3 regions of the Pseudomonas sp. SB113 genome follow, and region 2 is predicted to be linked to each of the others. Evidence: predicted binding sites of a transcription regulator. Region 2 holds the regulator's gene; each other region holds the start of a gene.
The links. The regulator sigma-54, encoded in region 2, starts transcription at its own class of promoters, with help from an activator protein. The targets are predictions, from matches to a motif close to ANTGGCATNNANNTTGCTNT.

Region 1 (4,166 bases), on a different contig from region 2:
GTTTTTTGCTGTCCCATTTGCTCAGGGCTACCTGATCGGCGATGGCCAGGCGTTCGGCGATGCTATTGAGCAGCGGTTCAAGAGAGGGTGGTGCGGCGGATGCGCAGGCGCTGACGAAGAGTAGGGTGAATGCAATTCTATATTTCAACGCAGATCTCCTTGTGGGAGGGGGTTGTAGATCGGTATATGCGTGATCTTCGGGCAAAAAAAGACCTCCCGAAGGAGGCCTTTTTAATCACGCTGCGTCAAGCAGCGCTACCGGATCAGCAGCTGTAGTACAGCTCGTATTCCAGTGGGTGTACGAAGGTGCGTACTTTGATTTCTTCTTCGCTTTTCAGCTCGATGTAGGCATCGATGAAGTCGTCGCTGAATACGCCGCCTTTGGTCAGGAACGCACGGCCCTTGTCCAGCTCTTCCAGGGCTTCTTTCAGGCTGCCGCACACCTGTGGGATCTCTTTGGCCTCTTCAGGCGGCAGGTCGTACAAGTTTTTGTCGGCGGCGTCGCCAGGGTGGATCTTGTTCTGGATACCGTCCAGGCCGGCCATGACCAGTGCAGCGAAGGCCAGGTATGGGTTGGCTGCCGGGTCCGGGAAGCGAGCTTCGATACGGCGAGCGCGTGGGCTGGACACGTAAGGAATACGGATCGAGGCGGAACGGTTGCGAGCCGAGTAGGCCAGCATTACCGGAGCTTCGAAGCCTGGGACCAGACGCTTGTAGGAGTTGGTCGACGGGTTGGTGAAGCCGTTCAGGGCCTTACCGTGCTTGATGATGCCGCCGATGAAGTACAGGGCGGTATCGGACAGGCCGGCATAACCTTCGCCAGCGAAGGTGTTCTTGCCATCTTTGGCGATGGACAGGTGAACGTGCATACCCGAACCGTTATCGCCGTACAGCGGCTTAGGCATGAAGGTAGCGGTACGGCCGTAGGCATCAGCCACGTTGTGTACGCAGTACTTCAGGGTCTGGACTTCGTCAGCCTTGGCAACCAGGGTGTTGAATTTCACACCGATTTCGTTCTGGCCGGCAGTCGCCACTTCATGGTGGTGAACTTCGATGACCAGGCCCATTTCTTCCATGGCGTTGCACATGGAGGTACGGATTTCGTGGTCGTGGTCGAACGGCGGAACTGGGAAGTAGCCGCCTTTGATGCCTGGACGGTGGCCTTTGTTGCCGCCTTCCACGTCCTGGTCGGACATCCACGAACCTTGTTCGGAGAAGATCTTGAACATGGAGCCGGAGATGTCGGACTTGAACTTGACCGAATCGAAGATGAAGAATTCTGGTTCCGGGCCTACGAATACGGTGTCACCGATACCGGTCGACTTCAGGTATTCCTCGGCACGCTTGGCGATCGCACGTGGGTCGCGGTCGTAGCCTTGCATGGTCGAAGGCTCGATCACGTCGCAGACGATGATCAGGGTTGGGTCTTCGGTGAACGGGTCGAGGACGGCAGTGCTGTCGTCCGGCATCAGGATCATGTCGGAGGCTTCGATGCCTTTCCAGCCAGCGATGGAGGAACCGTCGAACATTTTGCCTTCTTCGAAGAAAGCATCATCCAGCGCGTCGCGAGCCGGCATGGTCACGTGGTGCTGAGTGCCTTTGGTGTCCGTGAAGCGCAGATCAATCCATTTAACGTCATGATCTTTGATGAGTTGAACCGACTTCGACATAGTGTCCTCCGGGTGGCTTCGGGCTGGGGTAGTGGAGTTAGCCCTTAGAATGTGGGTGATGCCGGCGCGGATAGTCCGCCATGGCAACCTGCCTCACAAGAGAGCAAATTGCATGCCAGTGCGCCAACATGGGTTTTTTGCTCCAAAAACGCCCTATAAAAGGAACATTGCGACAAAAGCCCAAAATCAGTGCACTGCAATGTGGCGAAATGAGTTGTAAATGCACCTCTTTAGTGCGCGTCAAGTGTTGTGCATATTAACTGGTTAAACCTTGAGCGATTTCCGCTATAATCCGCGCCCCCCTTTTTCGGCAGGCCCTGCGCGCGCTGTTTCCATGAAATTAATCGTTAAAGTCTTCCCCGAGATCACCATCAAGAGCCGACCGGTACGGATGCGTTTCATCCGTCAGTTGGCCAAGAACATCCGTGCCGTGCTCCGCGATCTGGACCCGGCTGTGGTGGTGAATGGTGTGTGGGACAACCTCGAGCTGGAAACCCGCCTGACCGACGCCAAAGCCTTGAAGGACATGACCGAGCGCCTGAGCTGCATGCCGGGTATCGCGCATTTCCTGCAGGTGGATGAGTACCCGCTGGGCGACTTCGACGACATCACCGAAAAATGCAAACGGCACTTCGGCGACAGCCTTGAAGGCAAGATTTTTTCGGTGCGCTGCAAGCGTGCCGGCAAGCACCCGTTCAGCTCCATGGACGTCGAGAAATACGTTGGCAGCAAGCTGCGTCGCGAGTGCGGCGCCGCCGGAATTTCCCTCAAGGCGCCGCAAATTGAAGTGCGCATGGAAATTCGCGACCAACGGTTGTTTGTGATTCACAGCCAGCACGACAGCATCGGTGGCTACCCGCTGGGCGCCCTGGAACAGACCCTGGTCCTCATGTCCGGCGGTTTCGATTCCACGGTGGCGGCCTACCAGATCATGCGCCGCGGCCTGATGAGCCACTTCTGCTTCTTTAACCTGGGCGGGCGTGCACACGAATTGGGCGTGATGGAAGTTGCGCACTTTATCTGGAAGAAGTACGGCAGCTCCCAGCGCGTGTTATTTGTGAGCGTACCGTTCGAGGAAGTGCTGGGCGAAATTCTCGGTAAAGTCGATAACAGTCATATGGGCGTAGTATTGAAGCGTATGATGTTGCGCGCTGCGTCCCAAATCGCCGATCAGTTGCAGATCGACGCGCTGGTGACCGGCGAAGCGATTTCCCAGGTTTCCAGCCAGACGCTGCCGAACCTGTCACTGATCGACTGCGTGACTGAAAAGCTGGTACTGCGCCCGCTGATCGCCAGCCACAAGCAGGACATCATCGACTTGGCAGAAGAAATCGGCACCGCCGACTTTGCCAGGCACATGCCTGAATACTGCGGGGTCATTTCGGTGAACCCCAAGACCCACGCCAAGCGCAACCGCGTGGAGTACGAAGAACAACAGTTTGACATGGCGGTTCTGGAGCGTGCGCTCCAGAACGCCAAGCTGGTCCCGATCGATCGTGTTATCGACGAGTTGGGCCAGGATGTGCAGATCGAAGAAGTTGGCGAAGCCCTGGCCGGACAAATCGTCATCGACATCCGTCACCCGGATGCCGCTGAAGATGAGCCGCTGGAAGTCGCCGGCATCGACGTACAAACGCTGCCGTTCTATGCATTGAACGCGCGTTTCAAGGAACTGGATAACAGCCGTCAGTACCTGCTGTATTGCGACAAAGGCGTGATGAGTCGCCTGCATGCCCACCATTTGCTCAGTGAGGGGCATGCCAATGTGCGCGTTTATCGACCGAGCTAAGAGCCCGGGGCTGTTTGCCTGTGGCCTGCGTCACCGGCCCCCCGACTCTGCCGTCAAGCTGTAACGGCAAGGCCTGACTCTACTGTTAATCGCTGCCACGACCTGTCAGCACACCGAATCCTCTGATCGAGATACACAAGTGATCGAAAATCTACGTAACATCGCCATCATTGCTCACGTTGACCATGGTAAAACCACCCTGGTAGACAAACTCCTGCGTCAATCCGGCACCCTGGAGCGCAACGAGCTCAACGACGAGCGCGTGATGGACTCCAACGACCAGGAAAAAGAGCGCGGTATTACCATCCTGGCAAAAAACACCGCTATCAACTGGAACGGCTACCACATCAACATCGTGGACACCCCGGGCCACGCCGACTTCGGCGGCGAAGTAGAACGCGTAATGTCGATGGTTGACTCCGTTCTGCTGCTGGTTGACGCTCAAGACGGCCCTATGCCGCAAACCCGTTTCGTGACCAAGAAGGCTTTCGAAGCCGGCCTGCGTCCGATCGTGTGCATCAACAAGGTTGACCGTCCAGGCGCACGTCCGGACTGGGTTCTGGACCAGATCTTCGACCTGTTCGACAACCTGGGCGCCACCGAAGAGCAACTTGATTTCCAAGTGATCTACGCATCGGCCCTGAACGGTATTGCCGGTCTGGAACACACCGCCATGGCGGAAGACATGACCCCGCTGTACCAGGCGA
Region 2 (4,166 bases):
TGATCCAGCCCCGATTGGTCGCGCAGCTCCGGCTTCCAATAAGGATTAGGCAGGCAGCGCACATCGAACACCAGGTCGGCATCCACCGGCATGCCGCGCTTGAAGCCAAACGACTCGACCAGAAATGCCGTGCCAGGCTCCGGCTGGTTCAGCAGGCGTAGCTTGATGGCATCGCGCAGCTGGTACAGGTTGAGGCTGGTGGTGTTGATCTTGAGGTCGGCGAGGTCAATGATCGGCCCCAGCAGCTTGGTTTCGTCCTCGATGGCTTCGGCCAGAGAACGGTGTGGGCTGCTGAGAGGGTGGCGTCGACGTGTCTCGGAGAAACGCTTGAGCAGGGTTTCTTCGTCGGCGTCCAGATACAGCACATCGCAATGAATGTGCTTGGCGCGCACCTCTTCTAGCAATTCCGGAAAACGCGTGAGGTGGCTCGGCAAGTTGCGGGCGTCAATCGAGACGGCAACCAGAGGCTGCGCCAATTCGGTATGGATCAGCGCGCGCTCCGCCAATTCCGGGAGGAGACCGGCCGGCAAGTTGTCGATGCAATAGAAACCGTTGTCCTCAAGAACGTTGAGGGCGGTACTTTTACCTGAGCCGGAGCGGCCGCTGACGATGATCAAGCGCATGATTACTGCCCGTTTTGTTCATCCAGAACAACTTGATACAGCGCTTCGTTACTGCTGGCGCTGCGCAGTTTGTCACGTACTTCCTTGCGGTCGAGCATGCTAGCGATCTGCCGAAGCAGTTCCAGGTGCGCATCGGTGGCGGCCTGTGGAACCAGCAGAACGAACAGCAGGTCGACCGGGGCACCGTCGATGGCGTCGAAATCGATAGGCGCGTCCAGGTGCAGCAGGGCGCTGACAGGTGTCTCGCAGCCTTTGAGGCGGCAGTGAGGAATGGCGATGCCGTTGCCAAAACCGGTGGAGCCGAGTTTTTCACGGGCAATCAGAGCCTCGAAGACATCTTGCATCTCCAGTTCAGGCACTTGGCTGCTGATCAGGTTGGCAATTTGTTCGAGGGCTTTCTTCTTGCTGCCGCCCGGCACGTTCACGAGGGAACGGCCGGGGGTCAGGATGGTTTCAAGTCGGATCATGGGGGGAGAGTTAACGACCTGTGCCCTGAAGCAGGCTCAGATTCTTTTCCTTATGCTTTTTGAGTTGGCGGTCAAGCTTGTCTGTGAGCAAGTCGATTGATGCATACATGTCTTCATGTTCGGCATTGGCGACCACTTCGCCGCCGGGTATCTGAAGTGTCGCTTCGATTTTCTGCTGAAGCTTGTCGACCTTCATGATGACCTGCACGTTGGTGATCTTGTCGAAATGGCCCTCAAGCTTCCTCAGCTTCTGCTCGACGTAGTCGCGTAGTGGAGGGGTGACTTCTATATGGTGTCCACTGATGTTGACTTGCATACAGCTTCTCCTTCGTTGCCAGTGCATAAAGCGGCGGGTAGGAATACCCGCCACTGGAACGCTGTGGCCCGCCCGTCACATCAAACGCTTACGCTCGCTGGAAGGCGCGATCCCAAGGGATTCGCGGTACTTGGCGACGGTTCGACGGGCGACCTGAATGCCTTGTGCTTCCAGTAAACCAGCGATCTTGCTGTCACTCAACGGCTTTTTCTGATTTTCCGCAGCAACCAGTTTTTTGATGATCGCGCGGATCGCCGTGGACGAGCATTCACCGCCTTCCGAGGTGCTGACATGACTGGAGAAAAAGTATTTCAACTCATAAATACCCCGTGGGGTATGCATGAATTTTTGTGTGGTCACCCGGGAAATCGTCGACTCGTGCATGCCCACGGCTTCTGCGATGTCGTGCAGAACCAGTGGCTTCATCGCCTCGTCGCCATATTCCAGGAAGCCGCGCTGGTGCTCGACGATCTGGGTGGCAACTTTCATCAGGGTTTCGTTGCGGCTCTGCAAGCTCTTGATGAACCAGCGCGCTTCCTGCAACTGGTTGCGCATGAAGGTGTTGTCGGCACTGGTGTCGGCGCGGCGAACAAAACCGGCGTACTGCGGGTTGACCCGCAGGCGCGGCACTGATTCCTGGTTCAGTTCTACCAGCCAGCGCTCGTTGTCCTTGCGCACGATCACGTCGGGAACGACGTATTCGGCTTCGCTGGACTCGATCTGTGAGCCTGGACGCGGGTTGAGGCTTTGCACCAGCTCAATGACCTGACGCAGGTCGTCTTCCTTGAGCTTCATGCGCCGCATCAACTGGCTGTAGTCGCGGCTGCCCAGCAGGTCGATGTAGTCGGTGACCAGGCGCTGGGCCTCGGCGAGCCATGGAGTCTTGGCAGGCAGCTGACGCAGTTGCAGCAGCAGGCATTCGCTCAGGCTGCGGGCACCGATGCCGGCGGGCTCGAACTGTTGGATACGGTGCAGGACGGCTTCGATTTCGTCCAGCTCGATGTCCAGCTCCGGGTCGAAGGCCTCGAGAATCTCTTCGAGCGTCTCGTCCAGATAACCCTGGTTATTGATGCAGTCGATCAGGGTCACGGCGATCAGGCGATCGGTGTCCGACATCGGCGCGAGGTTCAGTTGCCACAACAGATGGCTCTGCAAGCTCTCGCCGGCGGAAGTGCGGGTGGTGAAGTCCCACTCGTCATCATCATTGCTGGGCAGGCTGCTGGCGCTGGTCTGGTAGACGTCTTCCCAGGCGGTGTCCACCGGAAGTTCGTTGGGAATACGTTCGTTCCAATCGCCTTCCTCAAGGTTATCCACCGTGGGAGCGGTTTCCTGGTAGGAGGGTTCCTGTACGTCGGAATTGGGTTTTTGCTCGATGTTGTCAGCCAGCGGGTCTGCATTATCGAAGTCGTCGCCTTCTTCCTGGCGTTCGAGCATCGGATTGGACTCCAGGGCCTCCTGGATTTCCTGTTGCAGGTCCAGGGTCGACAATTGGAGCAGGCGGATGGCCTGTTGCAGCTGCGGTGTCATCGTCAGCTGCTGGCCCATTCTCAGGACTAGCGATGGTTTCATGGCAGGGGCTTAACACCTTATTCGCCGGCGCAATGCGCCATCCACGACAGGGCGCGTGAGCGCCAAACATAAGCAAATTATATGCCTGATATCGGGGGCTTTGCCTAGAGCGCGGTAACAATAAAAATCCGGAGGTTTTCATTGACTCCCGCGCATCAGGCAAGCGACCTGCCACCGCCTTGTTTTTGCAGGCGGCTTTACAGGCGGAACTCGTGACCCAGGTACACTTCCTTGACCAGCTCGTTGGCCAGGATGGTGGCAGAGTCGCCTTCGGCAATCAGCTGACCATCGTTGACGATATAGGCGGTTTCGCAGATGTCGAGGGTCTCACGCACGTTATGGTCGGTGATCAGCACACCGATGCCCTTTGCCTTGAGGTGATGGATGATCTGCTTGATGTCGCCGACCGAGATGGGGTCGACGCCGGCAAACGGTTCGTCCAGCAGGATGAACTTGGGGGCAGTGGCCAGGGCGCGGGCGATTTCCACGCGGCGTCGCTCGCCACCGGACAGGCTCATGCCAAGGTTGTCGCGAATGTGGTTGATGTGGAATTCCTGAAGCAGGCTTTCCAATTCTTTGCGGCGGCCGTCACGGTCGAGTTCCTTGCGGGTTTCAAGGATGGCCATGATGTTGTCGGATACCGACAGCTTGCGGAAGATCGACGCTTCTTGCGGAAGATAGCCGATACCAGCACGGGCGCGGCCGTGCATTGGCTGGTGGCTCACATCCAGGTCGTCGATCAGGACGCGACCTTGGTCCGCCTGGACCAGGCCGACGATCATGTAGAAGCATGTGGTCTTGCCGGCGCCGTTGGGGCCAAGCAAGCCGACGATCTGGCCGCTGTCGATCGACAGGCTGACGTCGCGCACGACCTGACGGCTTTTATAGGCCTTGGCCAGATGCTGGGCTTTCAGGGTTGCCATTACTCGGCCTTCTTCTTCGGCTGGATAACCATGTCGATACGTGGGCGTGGCGCAGTGACTTTGCTGCCATTGGCGCGACCGGCGTTGGCGATCTGCTTCACGGTGTCATAGGTGATCTTTTCGCCTTCCGTGGAGTTGCCATCGGGGCTGAGCACCTTGGCCTGGTCGATCAGCACGATGCGATTCTGTTGGGCGTGATACTGGATGGTCTTGCCGTAGCCCTTCATCGGGCCGGTATCGGTAGCTGACTGCTTCTGTTCGAAGTAAG
Region 3 (4,166 bases), on a different contig from region 2:
CGGGCTCGGCAGCCATTTCGGTCTGTACCAGACCGTCGTCGACGCCATGCAACAGCGCGTCGATTTCATCCTGGGACAGCAGGTCCTGCACGGCCATGTGGTGATCCTACTGCAATACGAAATTAGTGAAGAGCGCCTGCTCGATCACGACTTTGCCGAGCTCCTTCTGGGCCACTTCCTGCACGCTGGCAGTGACCTTCTGGCGCAGCATTTCCTGGCCCACCGGGGTGGCCAGGGCGTCGAAACTCTGCCCGGAGAACAGCATCACCAGGTTATTGCGGATCACTGGCATGTGCTCCTTGAGAGCCTCCAGGTCCGCCGCATTCCGCGCCAGCAAGGTGATGCTCACTTGCAGGTAGCGTTGGCGACCGTTCTGGTTGAAGTTGGCGACAAAGGCCGGAAGCATCGGCTCGAAGATTGCCGGTTGCTTGACGTTACCGGCAGTTTCGGCGACAGGTGCCGGCTTGCTGGCACTGCTGTGCATGATGTACCAGGTGCCGCCTACAGAGGCACCGATGGCCAGGAGCAGGCCCACGACAATCATCAGGATAAGCTTGAGCTTGCCTTTGCCTGCCGGTGCGGGTGCTTTTGCTGCGTCGTCACTCTTCGCCATGCCAATAATCCGTCACTATTCGGGGATTCATAGATCTACGGAAAGGCAAGAGCAAGTGTTATGCCAGAGTTGTCTGGCAAGCGCCGAGGAAGGAACACCACAAATCAAATGTGGGAGGGGGCTTGCCCCCGATAGCGGTGTATCAGTCAACTGCTGTATGAACTGACACCCCCTCCCACATTTTGTCCTATGCCGGACTCACGTCAGGCGTAGTAATCGACGGCGCTGGAGCCGATCACCGTCGAAGTCACGGGCGCCACTGCTTCAGCCACATCAATGTGGTTGCCGCTGTCGCCGTTATCTCCACCGCGCCCGCCGCTACCGCTCACACCACGGGTCTGGGTCTGGGTCTGGGCCTGCTGTTGCTGCTGCTCCTGGCCACGGGACTGGTCGGACACGTTCACATCCACCTGCCCCATGCCCTGCTGGGCGAACATCTCGCGCAAGCGACCGGACTGGCTTTCCAGGGCTTCGCGCACCACCGGGTGGGCGCTCATGAAGTTGACCTGGGCCTGCTGGTCGGCGGTCATGTTGACCTTGATGTCCAGGCGACCGAGTTCAGCCGGCTGCAACTGGATCTCCGCCGATTTGAGGTTGGCGCTGGAGAGGTACATCACGCGGTTGACGATCTCGTCGGTCCAGCCGCTCTGGTGCATGGCCAGCGGCGCATTCGTCACCGGCGGCAAGGCATTCGCGGTTTTCGGCGTGGCCGCCTGGGTCAATGCGGCCAGGCGATTGGCGAAGTCATCGACGCGGGTGTCGCTGCTGGCCTCTTTCAAGTCCTTGAGGCCGCCTTCGATCAAGCCGCTGAAGGCCTTGTCGCCGCCCTGGCCAGTGCTGTCCTTGGTGGCTTGCTGGTCGACCATGGTCGCCAGGCCGGCGGCAAAGTTCTGTGCGGCGGTTGGCTGGTCCTGGGTAGTCGTCGGTGCGGTTTTGGCCGGCGCCTGGCTGCTGGCCGACACATGCCCGCCCTGCTCCATCGCCAGGCGTACGGCCGGCATGGCGTCCAGGGGATCGGCCTCGGGATCGAAGGCCGGCTTGGCTTCCTCGGTCGCGGCGATTGGCGCGGTAACCACCGGCGCCGCCTTGTCATCCTTGGCAGCGGCAACGGGTGCCGGGGTTTCCACCGGCACCGGCACCACCACCGGGGTGACCGTGGCAATCAATGCCGGATCGACCACCGGGTCCACCGGAGGCTGCTGCGCCAGGGCCGGATCGACGGGTGCCTCGTCATCCTTGCTGGCAGTGTCGTCGGACGCTGCCGGTGGCTTGGCAGGCAAGGTATTGCCGCTATCGGCAACCGCTGGCGTGCTGGCGGCAGGTTTGTCGTTGCCCGCCGCAGGCTTGGCGCTGGCATCGGCAGGCTTGTCCCGCGTGGGCTTGGCCGAGTTGTCATCGGCCTTGACCGTGGGCTTGGAACCTTGGCTGGCGAACACTTGAGCGAAGCCAGGGCCCTTGTCCCGTGGGTCCGCAGCCACTGCCGGAGGATTGACGGCAGGCGCTTGAGGCTTGGCCGCAGGGGCAGCCTGAAGAAGCGAATTCGGGGCGACTGGCATAGGTAAAGGTCTCCACTGCATGGGGATCGGGGATGCAGTATCAGGAGGTAGAGCAAGAGTCGGGCCAGGTTGATCATTCCCCACGCGCTGCGCGGGAACGATCATCAAATCTGAAACCGCTGCCGCTCCGATTCATACATCGGTTTCACCAACGCAAACTCGTGATCAATCTGATCGACCAACGCCCCCAGGTCTGCCGCCGCCTCAACCGACTCAGCCTCCAACCGCTGGCACAACTGCGCCAATCGCACCGCGCCAAGGTTGCCGCTGCTGCCCTTGAAACTATGCGCAATCCGGCCCAGCGCCTTGGCATCGTCCCGCGCCTGGCGCAAGGCTTCGATGCGCTTCTGGGAATCGTCGAGGAAGGTCGCGAGCAACTTGGGGTACTCGCCTTCCATGACTTCCTGCAAACCCGATAACACCGCCGGGTCCAGATGAATATCAACCACTTGCTCGCTCCTTGATCAAGAATCGGCGGATTATGCCAGAGCCCCCCAGCAAAACTCTACGCACACACTGCGCCCGCCATCGGACCAGCGCACCTCGCTGCTCAATTGGCGCACCAGGTTCAGGCCTCGGCCGGACAGCCGGTCGATGTCCTGCGGCCGGGCCAGCACTTGCTCCACGTCGAACCCTGGCCCGCTGTCTTCAAGGCGCAGGGTCATCTTGCCGCCCGCCTCGGTGGGCACCACCTGTACATGCACGCGCACATAACCACTGCTCAACTGGGCCAGGCGGTCATTGCGCTGACGGTAATACTCGGCAAAACCCTGGGCATCGCGCTTGAGCCGCGAGTCCAGGCCCAGCACACCATGTTCCAACGCATTGGAGTACAACTCGGCCATTACGCTGTAGAGCGCCCCGCTCTGCTCGCGCAGCCCCTGGATCTCCAGCAGCAGTTGCAACAGGTAGGGCAAGGGGTTGTAACGCTTGAGGGTTTCGGCACGAAATTCGAAACTCACCGACCAATCCAGCGGGCACGACTGGCCGCTGTCAGCATACAACGGCCCGGTCGCCCGCAGCGGCTGCCCGGGACCCAGCGTGATCTCCACCATGCTCACGTCATCGCGCGCCACGCCGCAAAAGGCCGCCAGGGCCTGCTCGATGTCGTCGAACAGGCGGTCGGGCTCACGGTTGGCGGCAAACACCTGCTGCAAGCGCTCGGCGCCAAACAGTTGGTCATTGGCGTCGGCGGTATCCAGCACCCCATCGGACAACAGGAACACCCGGTCACCCAGGGCCATCGGCCAGACTTCGGTGCAATCATCAAAGGCTGGCGCCGCCAGCACCCCCAACGGCAAATGCCGCGACTGCAACGGCGTGCGCTTGCCGCTGGCGACTTCATGCACATAGCCTTCGGGCATGCCGCCGTTCCACACCTCCACCACCCGCCGCTGCGTGCTCAGGCACAACAAGGTGGCGCAGCAGAACATGTCCACCGGCAGGATGCGTTTGAGCTTGGCATTCATCTCCCGCAGGATCTGCGCCAGGCCATAGCCCTTGGCGGTCATGCCGTAGAACACTTCAGCCAGGGGCATGGCGCCCACCGCTGCCGGCAGGCCATGGCCGGTGAAATCGCCGAGCAGTACGTGCATGTCACCCGACGGCGTGTACGCCGCCAGCAGCAGGTCGCCGTTGAACAGCGCATAGGGCGATTGCAGGTAGCGGATATTCGGCGCCGCGTTGATGCAGCCGGAGTGGGCGACTTTATCGAACACCGCCTTGGCCACCCGTTGCTCACGCAGCAGGTAGTCATGGTGCCTGGCGATCTGGTCACGCTGCTGCAACACCGTGGCTTGCAGGCGGCGCAGGCGATCCATGGCGTTGATCTTGGCCGCCAGGATCAGCTGGTTGTAGGGTTTGGGCAGGAAGTCATCGCCGCCGGCATCCAGGCATTCGGCCAGGGCGGCGCTTTCGCGCAAGGACGTGAGGAAGATGATGGGGACCAGCTCTTCCCCCGCCAACTGCTTGATCTGGCGCGCAGCACCAAAGCCATC

Region 1: the regulator sigma-54 is predicted to act here: its motif matches at 1,771-1,790, upstream of glnA (glutamate--ammonia ligase).
Region 3: the regulator sigma-54 is predicted to act here: its motif matches at 2,219-2,238, upstream of AB1462_RS11765 (flagellar hook-length control protein FliK).

What each region holds. Positions count from the first base shown of each region.
Region 1 covers NZ_JBFMHW010000002.1:40,335-44,500, forward strand. Annotated here, with positions in the region: gene AB1462_RS03030 (chorismate mutase) at 1-148, opposite strand, end outside; gene glnA (glutamate--ammonia ligase) at 264-1,670, opposite strand; gene thiI (tRNA uracil 4-sulfurtransferase ThiI) at 2,005-3,459, shown strand; gene typA (translational GTPase TypA) at 3,599-4,166, shown strand, end outside.
Region 2 covers NZ_JBFMHW010000001.1:534,763-538,928, reverse strand. Annotated here, with positions in the region: gene rapZ (RNase adapter RapZ) at 1-623, opposite strand, end outside; gene ptsN (PTS IIA-like nitrogen regulatory protein PtsN) at 626-1,090, opposite strand; gene raiA (ribosome-associated translation inhibitor RaiA) at 1,101-1,406, opposite strand; gene AB1462_RS02510 (RNA polymerase factor sigma-54) at 1,482-2,975, opposite strand; gene lptB (LPS export ABC transporter ATP-binding protein) at 3,173-3,898, opposite strand; gene lptA (lipopolysaccharide transport periplasmic protein LptA) at 3,898-4,166, opposite strand, start outside.
Region 3 covers NZ_JBFMHW010000007.1:152,164-156,329, reverse strand. Annotated here, with positions in the region: gene fliM (flagellar motor switch protein FliM) at 1-97, opposite strand, end outside; gene fliL (flagellar basal body-associated protein FliL) at 107-613, opposite strand; gene AB1462_RS11765 (flagellar hook-length control protein FliK) at 817-2,169, opposite strand; gene AB1462_RS11760 (Hpt domain-containing protein) at 2,274-2,618, opposite strand; gene AB1462_RS11755 (SpoIIE family protein phosphatase) at 2,649-4,166, opposite strand, start outside.